DNA from 2 places in the Rhodoferax sp. GW821-FHT07F03 genome. Region 2 is predicted to be linked to the other one. Evidence: predicted binding sites of a transcription regulator. Region 2 holds the regulator's gene; the other holds the start of a gene.

Region 1 (6,758 bases), on a different contig from region 2:
TACATCTGCCGTCCACCGAGGCCATCCACACGGCGCACGGCGCTTACTGCGGCGAAGCACACCGCAAGCAGGCAGAAGGGTAATGGCAAACACCACCCCCACCCTGCAGGCCCCCAGCGCGCCGCTGGCGCTGGCACGGGTCTGGTACGGGTTCATGACAGCCCGGGTCAGCATTGCGCTGGCTATTCTGTTGCTGCATGTCTCACTGTGGGCTCTGGGCCAGGATGTATCACTGTGGATGCTGCTGTTCTGCGTAGGCTATTTCGCCAGCACCCTGGCGGTGCGCCTGCGCGTGCACCCCAGCGGCGATGCACAGCCGCCGGCCCGCTACTGGGCCGGCACGGTCGGCGTGGATGCGCTGGTGTTCTCCATTTTGCAGCTGCTGGAGTCCAGCAGCATCAACTACAGCCCGCTGCTGGCGCTGCCAGTACTGCTGGCCGCGGTGCAGGGTTCGCGCCGCATTGCCCTGGGTACGGCGGCCGGCATGACCCTGCTGTTGCTGCTGGAAGCCTGGTGGACGTCCCACCACAGCGCGGACGGTACCGCCCGGTTGGTGCAAAGCGGGCTCACCGGCATGGGGTATTTCGTGGTGGCCTTCCTGGTCAATCAACTGGCAGCCCGACTGGAGGGCGAAGAACAGCTAGCCTTGCGCAGCCAGATGAACGCACAGCTGCAGACCCGCGTCAATGAATTGGTGATCGAAACCCTGGCCGACGGTGTGCTGGTGGTCGATATCCACGGCGCCACCCGTACCGCCAACCCGGCAGCCCGCTGGCTGCTGGGAGCAGAGGCAGGCCCTCCGCTACTCTTGTCCAGTGAGCCCGGTTGGCGCACTCTGCTGGCGCTGGCGCAAAAGACGTTTGCCACGGAGAGCCCCCAGAACGGTGACATCAGCATCCACGCGACGGGCAAAAGCCCGCGCCGCGTACGGGTCCGCACCCGCATGACGGTGGCGCAGGCCGCTCGCACGGAAAGCCTGTGCGTGCTGTTTTTGCACGATCTGCGTGAAATTGAGGCCCGGCTACGCACTGAAAAAATGGCCGCCATGGGCCGTATGTCGGCCGCCGTAGCCCATGAAATCCGCAACCCACTGGCCGCCATTACCCAAGCCAACGCGCTATTGGAAGAAGACCTGACAGACCCGGCCCACCAGCGGCTGACGCATATGGTGCAACAGAATGCATTGCGGCTGTCCAAGATCGTTGATGAAGTGCTGGGTATTGCCCGCCTGCAGCACTCCGGCACCGGCCGGCCACCGCAAACCCGTCTGGACGAAGCCATCAACAACATTTGCGCCGATTGGACGCAACAGGACGCGCGCCGCCAGCAAGTCAAGGTTACCCCTGCCACTCTGGGCATGCCGGTGGACTTCGATGCCGACCATTTGCGGCGCGTACTGCTGAATCTGCTGGACAACGCCGCACGCCACGTCAGCACACAGCCCGAGGCCATCCAGGTCAGCACCAGCCTGTCGGCCAACCAGCAATCGCATCTGCAAGTCTGGAGTGACGGCCCAGCTCTGGAGCAAACCGTAGAGCAGCATTTGTTTGAACCTTTTTTCAGCTCTGAGAGCCGCTCCAGCGGACTGGGTCTGTATATTTGCCGGGAATTGTGCGAACGCCACCGCGCCAGCATCGGCTACCAGCGTGCGACGCGGGTGCGCAATGGCCAGGAAGTACAAGGCAATGAGTTTTTTGTGCAATTCCGCCCGCCCAAGCCAAGCAGCCTGGCGGCACGTCCTTTAGATATCCAACCCGTCTGACCATGGCCTCATCCAGTGCATCCTCCCCGGCATCCGTCTTGGTGGTGGATGATGAACCCGATTTGCGCACGCTGTATGAGCTGACCTTGCTGCGCGAGGGCTACCGTATCGACACCGCAGCCGACCTGCAAGAGGCCCGCCTGATGCTGGACCAGCAGCGCTTCGACGTCGTGATCACCGATATGCGCCTACCTGACGGCCTGGGGAGCACACTATTGCACAGCCTGAAAGCCCAGCAACGCGCTGAGCGCGTCATCGTCATGACCGCCTACGGCTCGGCCGAAAATGCCGTGGAGGCACTGAAGGCTGGTGCTTTCGACTACCTGACCAAGCCGGTGGACCTGAAGCAATTTCGCACCGTGGTGGCGTCGGCGATCCAGGACAGCAACCGAACACAGCGCACCGCCCCCCCGAATGAAAAGGAGCCCCAACGCACAGCTTCCGGGAACAGTGCGCTACAAAAATTGGTGGGCACCTCGGACGCCATGCAGCAAGTCAAGCAGCGCATCATCAAGGTCGCGCGCAGCATGGCACCGGTACTGGTTCGAGGCGAATCAGGCACCGGCAAAGAGCTTGTGGCCCAAGCCCTGCACGCCAACAGCCACCGCGCCGCTGGCCCACTGGTGGCGGTGAATTGCAGCGCCATCCCCGAGAACCTGCTGGAAGCCGAGTTCTTCGGTGCCAAAAAAGGCTCGTACACCGGTGCCACGCAAGACCGACAAGGTTACTTCCAGGCCGCCCGCAATGGCACCTTGTTTTTGGATGAAATTGGCGACCTCCCCCTGGCCATGCAGTCCAAGCTGCTGCGGGCCATACAGGAGCGCAGCGTACGTGCCCTGGGCTCGGTCCAGGAAGAGGCGGTAGACGTACGCATCGTCAGCGCTACGCACAAGGACCTGGCCGCCGATGTCAAGGCCGGCCGCTTCCGCCAGGATTTGTACTACCGCTTGAATGTGATCGAGATCGCCATCCCGCCACTACGCGAGCGCCGCGGAGACCTGCCGTCGCTATGCGAGGCCTTGCTGGAGCGCATCGCACAAGAGTCGGGCATGCCGCCACCGCGCCTATCCTGTGAACTGCTGGAGCAGTTGGCCAACCACCCGCTGGGCGGCAATGTGCGTGAACTTGAAAACCTGCTACACCGCGCGGTCGCCATGGGTGATGGTGAAGCCTTGCACCTGGACCTGGACTTTGAACCCACGCAGGACATGGGCTTGGTACCGCTGCCCGAAACCTCATCAGAGCCGACGGCCCCCGCCGATCCCGGTATCTCGTCAAGTCCCTGGACCCTGGACTCGGTCCCCTCTGACCTGCAGGCATTTCTGGACCGGCAGGAGCGAGAGATCCTGGTCAAGGTACTGCATGAAACAGGTTTCAACCGCACAGCGGCAGCCAATCGCCTGGGACTGAGCCTGCGCCAGATACGCTACCGCATCGAACGGCTCAACATCGCCACTCCGCAGGACAACGAGCCCCATGACGCCTAAAGCAGCAACCGAGCCCAGCCGCCCCCTGTGGTCAAACGGCTGGTACCGTTTTGCCCACCAGCAACGCTCGCCAAATTACGGCCCACGCCCACCCCAGGCACGCATCGACCTGGTGGTGATCCATTCCATCAGCCTGCCGCCGGGGCAATATGGCGGAGACGAGGTGATGGCATTGTTCGCCAATACGCTGGACTGGGACGCCCACCCCTATTTCAACAGCATCCGCGGGCTGCAGGTATCTGCCCACTTCTATATACGCCGCAATGGCGAGCTGTGGCAGTTTGTGAGTACGGACGACCGAGCCTGGCATGCCGGGGTATCCCAGTACCGGGGGCGCAGCAACTGCAACGATGACTCCATAGGTATCGAACTGGAAGGCCTGGAAGGCGACAGCTTCGAAGCCGCGCAATATGAAACCCTGACCAGTCTGGTTCCGGCCATCGCACAAGCCTATCCGATACGCCATATCGCAGGCCATGAACATATCGCCCCAGGCCGAAAAAAAGACCCAGGAACCGGCTTCAGCTGGCCAAGGCTGCAACGCGGAACCGGTTGGGACGCCCGTTATTTCCCGCTCGGCACCGGACTCTGAGAAATATTTTTAGCTTGCTGGCTGCGGCCAGATACACCCGGACACATGCCTCACCCCAGGAATTACGCTGCCAAACAAGGCAAATCCGGCGAGAACCCGCATCCAGCCTAGGTTTTTCTGCCGCAGACAAGGCAGTACAACACTTGCCGGAGGGTTGCACTCCGTGCTCAAACAAAACCCGACACGCAAGGCGCTATTCGCAGGGCGGTACACTACCGGTAGTGGCTTGAATTGATTTAAGACCCTATATATAGTGTCCAGCCAGTGCTACGAAGCACCTCAGTTTCGCTGCGGCGGTTGCCATTACCGCCCATTCCACTCTTCATACTGTCCCAAAAGTCCAAAGGAAGCTATGCAAACCGCGTTGAACACCCCGTCTACCGTCCCCCAGCCACACTCCACGCTCCACGACGCAAGCCATGGCGACGCCGCAGTGCAAGGTACGCTGGCCCACTACCAGGTCATCCGCCGCAATGGCGCAGTCGTGCCTTTTGAGCCGGGCAAAATTGCCATCGCCATGATGAAAGCCTTCTTGGCCGTGCACGGCACGCAAGGCGCAGCATCAGCCAGCGTGCGCGAAGTGGTGGACGCGTTGACGCAGGGCGTGATTCGGGCTTTGGTGCGCTCGCGTCCAGGCGGCGGTACCTTCCATATCGAAGACGTGCAGGACCATGTGGAACTGGGCCTCATGCGCGGCGGCCACCATGAAGTCGCGCGCGCCTATGTGCTGTACCGCGAGCGCCATTCCCAAGAGCGTGCCAAACAAAGCGTTGAACAGGCACCAGCAGCCCCCGTGCTGCATGTACTGGACGCGGGCCAACGCGTGCCATTGGACACGGCACGCTTGCAACAACTGATCGAACAGGCCTGCGCCAACCTGGGCGGCGAAGTGACGGCCGCCCCCATCGTGGCGGAAACCATGCGCAACCTGTACGACGGCGTGCCCATGGAAGAGGTCTACAAGGCCGCCATTCTGGCTGCCCGTACCCTGATCGAAACCGACCCCGACTACACCTACGCCACCGCCCGCCTGCTGTTGCACACCATTGCCAAAGAAGTACTGGGCAAGGACGTCACGCAAGCCGAACTGGCACAGGAATACGCCAACTACTTCCCCAGCTATATCCAAAAGGGTGTAGACGCTGAACTGCTGGATGCCAAGCTGCTGACCTTCGACCTGCAAAAGCTCGGCGCGGCACTCAAGCCCCAGCGCGACCTGCAGTTTGATTACCTGGGCCTGCAGACCCTGTACGACCGCTATTTCCTGCACATCCGCAAGACCCGCATCGAACTGCCACAGGCCTTCTTCATGCGCGTAGCCATGGGCCTGGCCCTGAACGAAACCGACCGCGAAGCCCGCGCCATCGAGTTCTACGAAGTCATGTCGGCGTTTGACTTCATGTCCAGCACGCCCACGCTGTTCAACAGCGGCACGCTGCGCCCCCAGCTGTCGTCCTGCTATCTAACCACCGTGCCCGACGATCTGGACGGCATTTACGAGTCCATCAAGGAAAACGCCTTGCTGTCCAAGTTTGCCGGCGGCCTGGGCAACGACTGGACCCGTGTGCGCGCCCTGGGCAGCCACATCAAAGGCACGAATGGCGAATCGCAAGGTGTGGTTCCCTTCCTGAAGGTTGTAAACGACACCGCTGTCGCGGTGAACCAGGGCGGCAAGCGCAAGGGCGCGGTCTGCACCTACCTGGAAACCTGGCATCTGGACATCGAAGAATTCCTGGAGCTGCGCAAGAACACCGGCGATGACCGCCGCCGCACCCACGACATGAACACCGCCAACTGGGTGCCGGATCTGTTCATGCGCCGCGTCATGGAAGGCGGCAGCTGGACGCTGTTCTCACCCTCCAACGTGCCCGACCTGCACGACAAGTTCGGAGTCGATTTCGAAAAGGCCTACACCGCCTACGAAGCCAAGGCCCAACGCGGTGAAATCAAGCCTTCGCGCACCCTGCCAGCGAGCGACCTGTGGCGCAAGATGCTGACCATGCTGTTCGAAACCGGCCACCCCTGGATCACCTTCAAGGATGCCTGCAATGTGCGCAGCCCACAGCAGCATGCCGGTGTGGTGCACTCATCCAATCTGTGCACAGAAATCACGCTGAACACCAGTGATGACGAAACCGCTGTGTGCAACCTGGGGTCGGTCAATCTGCGCCAACACATCACCAACGGCCAACTCGACCACGCCAAGCTGCAAAAGACCATTTCCACGGCCATGCGCATGCTCGACAACGTGATCGACATCAACTACTACGCCGTCAAAAAAGCCCGCGACTCGAATATGCGCCACCGCCCGGTTGGCCTGGGCTTGATGGGCTTCCAAGACAGTCTGTACGCGCTGCGCATCGCCTATGCCAGTGAAGGCGCTGTGGCATTCGCAGACACATCGATGGAAGCCATCTGCTACTACGCCTACTGGGCATCCAGCGAGCTGGCCAAAGAGCGCGGCCAATACTCCACCTACAAGGGCTCCCTGTGGGACCAGGGCATCCTGCCACTGGACACACTGGACCTGCTGGCCCAAGCCCGCGGCGGCTACGTAGACGTGGACCGTTCGGCAACACTGGACTGGGACGCGCTGCGCCAAAAAATCAAGGCCGACGGCATGCGCAACTCCAACTGCGTCGCCATCGCCCCTACGGCCACGATTTCCAACATCATCGGCGTGGATGCATCTATCGAGCCCTGCTTTGGCAACCTGTCCGTCAAGTCCAATCTGTCCGGCGAATTCACCGTCATCAACAGCTACCTGGTACATGACCTGAAGCGCTTGGGCCTGTGGGACAACGTGATGCTGATGGACCTGAAACATTTCGACGGTTCACTGCAATCAATTGACCGCGTACCAAACGAAATCAAGGCGCTGTACCGCACGGCCTTCGAAGTGGAAACCACCTGGCTG
Region 2 (6,758 bases):
ACTCGTTGGTGTAGATGGATTGCAGCACTACCTGGGTGCGTTGTGTATAACCAAATCCACGTGAAGTGATGCGGTAAACATTGATTTCTTTACCGCCTTCTATAGAGCGCTTGAAATATTCAATAAGGTATTCAGGCTGTATGGCAACACCACGTATATAAGGGGCCCCTGTGTAGGTCCCTAGGGGCACGCCACCAGTGAAGCCGCAATTGGTTGTGTTTACTGGAGTGCGTCCTGGTTTGCTGCTGAATGTGTTGTTCCATAAGCCCCCTCTGCCAGTGGGCCACCAGGGTTCTGGATTGATTGAGTTTCCGTTGCCGTCATCCCAAACGGATGCTCTGTACAAATCGTCACTTATTTGGCAGAGGCCGGTGAGGCAAGTCGGCCTAAAGTCGGAGGTACTGACGGCACCGCCCCTGCTGCAGGAGGCGTTTGTAGGCATGACGGTGGAAATGTTGTTCAGGTCGCGCTCCGCATCTCGCAGTGCGGATTCTGCTGCTTGGCGGGCAACCTGCTGGTCTAGCTGGTTGCGGGCCAGGCCTTCGCCCAGCATGGATTGGCGTGCCGCCCAGATGGTGAGTCCGGTAATGGCTAGCAAAAACAATAGCACCATCACCAGCGCAACGCCTTGTTGTTGTGCCATTTTTGCGGTGTAAGGGGGGGGGCTCCGTGTGTTCATGCAGGTCGTGTCAGTAGACTTTGTTGAGCCGGTTGTTCACTGAGAACACTTGGATAAAGCGCTTGCGCAAGCTGGTGTCGCTGGCCCCTTGGGTTTGGGTTATATCGTTGCAGTCCAGGTACGTCCGTTCCGCGCCGGCTTTGTCGGCGATTTTGGGGCTGGCCCCCATACTTTTGGTCATCACGCACACCCGAACGGCAATGACGCGGGCCCATGGAGGTATGGGGACTGGTGTGCTGATACCCTTGCTCAATTCGACCGTGCCCAGTTGATTGATGCCATCTGCGGAGAGGAAGCGGTCAACGGCGCGCATATTGGCGTCGGCAGTTGCAGCAAAAATTCCATAGGTAATCTGCAGGTCTTCAATGCCGTCAAGCATGGGTTGGTAGGTGTTGTTGGTGTTTGTGCCCCCGACTACGCTGCTGCTGGCCCCGTTGCCGCTGCAGGCCAGGCTGCCCGTGGGGATGGTTTGTTTGTCAATTTCCACTTGGCTGGTGTTGATGCTGTACCGGTTGGAGACAAACAGCGGCTGTACAGGCTGCGTCAGTGGATTGGTTCCGGTCCGGCCAAGGTTGCTTCCATCATTGGCGACATCGGCCCCCGTGCAGTCACGCCGGTCACCGGTATTGCTACTGGTCTGCATGGCCAGCGTGTCATTGGTGAAGTAATTGATGACGATGGAGTCCGGGGCGCCATTTGTACGGGGGCCGCAGGTGCCTGTTGTGGGTTGGAACTGGGCGCTGTCACATCCAAACAGGCCACTTGCATAGGCGGGTGCGGGCAATGCCCAATCGGTAGGGGGGTAGAAAGTGAGTTTCGGCATGGGTTCTGCCGCAGTCACCAGGTCGATGTTGGCTGGGTAGTAGCCTGCTTTGCGAATTTCTTGGCCCAGTAGCTGCAATGTAAAGGCACCCACTTCGGCATTGCTGCCCATGCGGTCTACGGCGCGCTGGGTTTCTCTGGTGCCTAGATAGACATAAGCGGCAGCGGTTATTAAAAACAAGGTGATAGCGAGCGTCACCATGAGCTCAATTAAGGTGACGCCTTGCTGGTGGTACTGGCGGTATGTCATGGCATGAAGGCAAAGCGGGTGCAGCGTACGCCTGCTGGCACGGCGGCAGCGCCAGGGCAGCAGGTTTGCTGCGCAAGGCCGTAAGTGATATTGGAATCAGTGTCGGCTAAGCAGCTGTTGGCGGTGACTAGACTGGCTTGGGTGCTGGCGGTGCCGTCGTCGGTGCGGAAGGATTTGTCGGTATTGTCTTTGTCCATCCACATCAGCGTGACATTGATGCCTGTGCTGCGATTGCCTTCTACAAATACCGCGCCTTGTGGCAGGCTTTCGCGCACGTTTTTGCGCCAATTCAACATGTCGTAGCTCGCTCGGTTAGCGGGGGTGCAGCTGGTGGTGCTGCCTTCACAGGCCACTGCGGCTAGTTGGGTGTTGAGTGTGGCGGTGGTAATAGCCTGCTGTGCAGCCCAGGTGGCTTGGAAGGTGTACATGGATTGGTTGGCTGCTGTGCTGGGTATCGTGCTCAATACGCCACCCGTGCGGAAGTTGGGGCCGGCTGCGAGAGGGTTAATGCGCACGTGATCGGCATAGTCGGCATACAGGGTGGCCGTGGCGGCGCGTGCCCAGCTACCCAGCTTGTATTTGGTGGTTGCAACCTGAAGCCCGGCAATGCCGAGCAAGCCGATCGACAGAACAACCACGGCCACCAGCACTTCAATCAGGGTAACGCCTTGTTCTTGCAGGCGTGGCGTATCGCGAAATTGCGGGGGGCATGGCGTGTGGGCGGGCGTCATGGTGTTCTTGGCTTCAAAAATTAGCGCAGCTGCTGCTTGCGGGAATGGATCGGGTGCGTCCGGTAATGGCTAGGCAGATGTTGAAGCCGTAATTCATCGTATTGGAGCTGTTACTGCTTTGGTGTATCAAATCAAACTCATCCGCTCGGTTGAGTCCGATGTTGCCGCGTGCATCGAAGTTGATTTTCCGAGTGGGCGTGCTGCGTTGTGATTGCAAGTAGTAGTCGGAGTTGCCAGCTCTGCGTACTAGAACCATGTCTTCCGGGACAGTCGGGGCATTGAGTGCTGCATTGCAATCCGGGTTCAGAAAGACGATCCAACCGATCTGCCAATCGCTGCCTGAGTTTGTACAGGTAGGTGATGCGTTGTCCACCGTGCTGCTCATGCACATTGTTGTGCATGTATTTTTGCCGACGGCTTCGCTGCGTGCCCGCAGCAAGCCACCCTGGAACTCATTTCCAATACTTGAAAAAGTATTGCGGACGATAAACGCCTGCAACGACGGCGTAGCCAGTGCCGCCAGTATTGCCACGATGGCAATCGTGACCATTAACTCAATGAGTGTGAATCCCCTATGGCGTAGCGCTAAGTGGGAAGATGGGTAAAGAAACATGTATGTGATTGTGCCGTTAACCCATCTGGCACAACCCGCCACTTATCTCGCAAAAACTACCGCTTACCTAGATGTCCTGGATCAGCCGGCTGAACTCGTCCACGTCTTCAAAGCTGCGGTAGACCGAGGCAAAGCGCACGTAGGCTACCTTGTCCAGGTTCTTCAGCTCGCGCATGACCAGTTCGCCCAGTTTGGCAGTAGGCATTTCCTTGACACCGCTGGATAGCAAGGTGCGTTCGATACGGTCCAGGGCCGCCTCTACTTGCTCTATGCCCACGGGGCGCTTGCGCAGCGCCAGGCGCATAGACGCCTGTAATTTGCTACGGTCGAAATCGGTGCGGCTGCCATCCTTTTTGACCACGCTGGGCATGGCGACTTCCGCCCGTTCGTAAGTGGTGAAGCGTTGCTCGCAGCCCCCACAGCGGCGCCGGCGACGGACCAGGTCGCCGTCGTCGGATTCACGGGTTTCAACTACTTGGGTCTCACCGTGGCCGCAGAAGGGGCATTTCATGGCTAGCTAACGCTTAGCGGTAGACGGGGAAGCGGCTGGTCAGTGCTGCGACCTTGGTGCGCACGGCGTCCAGGTTGGTGGCGTCACGCGGGTTGTCCAGTACGTCGGCCACCAGGTTCGCGGTGGCGCGGGCTTCTTCGTCCTTGAAGCCACGGGTGGTCATGGCGGGGGTGCCGATACGCACGCCGCTGGTGACCATGGGCTTTTCCGGATCGTTCGGGATGGCGTTTTTGTTAATGGTCATGTGGGCGCTGCCCAGTACGGCCTCGGCTTCCTTGCCAGTGATGCCCTTGGCGCGCAGGTCCACCAGCATGACGTGGCTTTGCGTACCGCCGCTGACGATGCGCAGGCCACGTTGGGTCAGGGTTTCGGCCACGATCTGGGCGTTCTTCAATACCTGTTGTTGGTAGGTTTTGAATTCGGGTGTGAGTGCTTCCTTGAACGCCACGGCCTTGGCTGCAATAACGTGCATCAGTGGGCCGCCTTGCAGGCCAGGGAAGATGGCGCTGTTGATGGCCTTCTCAAACTCTGACTTCATCAAGATGATGCCGCCACGCGGGCCGCGTAGGCTTTTGTGGGTGGTGGAGGTGACGATGTCGGCGTGGGGCACGGGGTTGGGATAGATGCCAGCGGCAATCAGGCCTGCGTAGTGGGCCATATCGACCATGAAGATGGCGCCCACATCCTTCGCGACTTTGGCAAAGCGCTCAAAGTCGATAGCAAGAGAGTAAGCGCTGGCGCCCGCAATAATCAACTTTGGCTTGGTTTCATGGGCCTTGCGTTCCATGGCGTCGTAGTCGATTTCTTCCTTCGCGTTCAGGCCATAGCTGACAACGTTGAACCATTTTCCGCTCATGTTCAGGGCCATGCCGTGGGTCAGGTGGCCGCCTTCAGCCAGGCTCATACCCATAATGGTGTCGCCGGGCTTGAGGAAGGCCAGGAACACGGCTTCGTTCGCCGATGCGCCGCAATGTGGCTGCACGTTGGCGGCTTCAGCACCAAAGAGCTGCTTGACCCGGTCGATAGCCAGTTGCTCGGCCACGTCCACGTATTCGCAACCGCCGTAGTAGCGGCGGCCTGGGTAGCCTTCAGCGTATTTGTTGGTGAGCTGCGAGCCTTGCGCGGCCATGACGGCGGGAGAGGCGTAGTTTTCGCTAGCGATCAGCTCGATGTGGTGTTCTTGGCGGGCGTTTTCGGCCTGGATGGCGGCGAACAGCTCGGGGTCGGTTTGTTCAATCAGAATGCGGCGGTCGTACATGGCAGTCCTATCAGACGAAGGTCTTGGGGTTGGAACAAGTGCTGCCCAGGCGAACGGCTGAACACCAGACCACAGCCTGGTGGCACGCTTCCCAGTGGTTGTCCGAAAAACCTTGTAATAAAGGTGCTGCGGTGGTCCACGTCAGCGTGAGCACCCGCTGCCGGGGTCACGCCTATCGCCAGTTGCGTACCCGTCTAGTGTAACGGAGCCAGCGAACGCAGATCAGTACTTGCCGAGTGCTGCCACTTTTTGTACGTCATCCGTTGCGGGCAGCTTTTGGACGGGCGCAGTGACGGGGATGGCACGGAGTTGCGGGGCCGTGGGCGTTGCGCGACCGGCGGCCACTTGTTGTAGTCGGGCGTGTTCGGCCATGACTTTGCTGGCGTAGCCACCGTCATCTTCGATGTTGGCCGCGCCTACGTAAAAACGTAGTCCGCCTTCGACTGAACCGGCGCGAGCAATGCACTCTTGCAATACTTTGACACCCACGCGCAGATTGGTCAGCGGATCAAACGCTGCCAGCTTGCCGCCAAAAACGTCGTACTTCTGGGTGTGAACCTGGGTCATGACTTGCATCAGGCCTTGGGCACCCACAGAGCTTTGAGCAAAGGGGTTGAAGCCGGATTCGATGGCCATGACGGCCAGGATCAAGGTCGGGTCGAGCTTGACGCGACTGCCGATGTCATAGGCTTCGGCCACCAGGGCGCTGACCGGTTCGGCCGCGACATGGTATTTCTTGCTCAGCCAATAAGCCACGGCCGCTTGCTGTTTAGGCAGGTCCTTGGGGTTGCTGGCGGTGGCACGGTCCACCGCCTCGGTGTCTGCCTCGGCAATGTCTTCCATACCGGTAGGTTCAACCTGGCGTTCTTGCAACCAGCCCATCAATTGGACTTCGGCCACCTGACGCAGATCGGGCCGGGCGGTCATGGTCACGACGGTAAAAGCCACAACCAAGCCCAAGAGGGCAAATCCGTTGTGGGTAATCTCAAAAAAGCCTTGGGCAATATCGGATGCGAAGGTTCGCAGTCCATGTCCTAACTTTTGTAACGCTGTCATAGCACTTCCTCATCGAGCGAAGGCCGGGGGCGATCAATTTGCGTAAGAGCAATTCGCTTTGGCACTTCGATTGGGTGGGTACGCTATCAGTATCCTGCGGCGCCTTCCAGGCTTGTGCAGCGATCTGATGTAGCCGGGGGTCGGCAGCGGATTCGGGTTGTCCCTAGGCCATAGGGGGAGGGACGGGCGGATTCTAGGAGGACTTATCATATCAAGTCAAGAATATGAAAGTTGATCCTTATAATAAATTGGCAATTTCGAAGCCCGTTTTCACCTAATTTGCACAGCGAAACTGTCACTTGGGAAAGGTGTCAGGGATTTTTTTGTTTCATGATGTAAGTACCTGATGGTAGTGTATACACCTGTTGTGTTGCTACTACCTCGATTTCATGTGTCAAGAAAATTGACTCAATCGCAGACTGCATATGCATTGAAAAGCAGATTTGTAATCCCCACCACCATGGACTAAATTGACACCGCCTGTGCAAACAGGCGTTCACCGGTAGGAGCCTGCTAAGCCTGACACTTTGCGACGGCGGTGTGGAGCAGCCCCGGTACTATATGGAGGCAATCTCTTGCTTCCAATGCAATGGGGGACATCACTCTCTCCCTTGCAAACCCAGACGGCATGAACCGCAAGTTCGCCGTCAAGCCCGGCGGCCAGGCTCACTACCTACCGTCCGGGCTTTCTGCTTTTCAGACGGTGCATTCCCTCACAGCGCCGCGCATGTCTGGCGGCAAAATGGGCACCATGACTTTTGCATCTTTTGTTTCCCGTCCATGGCTGCGCCGCGTGCTGTGGGCTCTCGCTGGTTTGTTGGTGTTATGGGCGCTGGCC

What was found. Region 2 encodes NrdR, which represses ribonucleotide reductase genes. Its sites were predicted from a motif close to CACNANATNTNGTG; they were not measured.
Region 1: a site for NrdR is predicted at 4,084-4,097, ahead of AC07R0_RS24960 (ribonucleoside-diphosphate reductase subunit alpha). Genes of this name have one in related genera too.

The regions. Positions count from the first base shown of each region.
Region 1 is NZ_JBWKQM010000022.1:28,147-34,904, forward strand. Features, by position in the region: gene AC07R0_RS24940 (PP0621 family protein) at 1-83, shown strand, start outside; gene AC07R0_RS24945 (sensor histidine kinase) at 83-1,762, shown strand; gene AC07R0_RS24950 (sigma-54-dependent transcriptional regulator) at 1,765-3,249, shown strand; gene ampD (1,6-anhydro-N-acetylmuramyl-L-alanine amidase AmpD) at 3,239-3,841, shown strand; gene AC07R0_RS24960 (ribonucleoside-diphosphate reductase subunit alpha) at 4,194-6,758, shown strand, end outside.
Region 2 is NZ_JBWKQM010000011.1:6,668-13,425, reverse strand. Features, by position in the region: gene AC07R0_RS17535 (pilus assembly PilX family protein) at 1-643, opposite strand, end outside; gene AC07R0_RS17530 (PilW family protein) at 690-1,751, opposite strand; gene pilV (type IV pilus modification protein PilV) at 1,748-2,482, opposite strand; gene AC07R0_RS17520 (GspH/FimT family pseudopilin) at 2,496-3,095, opposite strand; gene nrdR (transcriptional regulator NrdR) at 3,163-3,606, opposite strand; gene glyA (serine hydroxymethyltransferase) at 3,620-4,864, opposite strand; ZMP/ZTP riboswitch at 4,901-5,060, opposite strand; gene AC07R0_RS17505 (lytic transglycosylase domain-containing protein) at 5,087-5,920, opposite strand; gene AC07R0_RS17500 (DUF748 domain-containing protein) at 6,549-6,758, shown strand, end outside.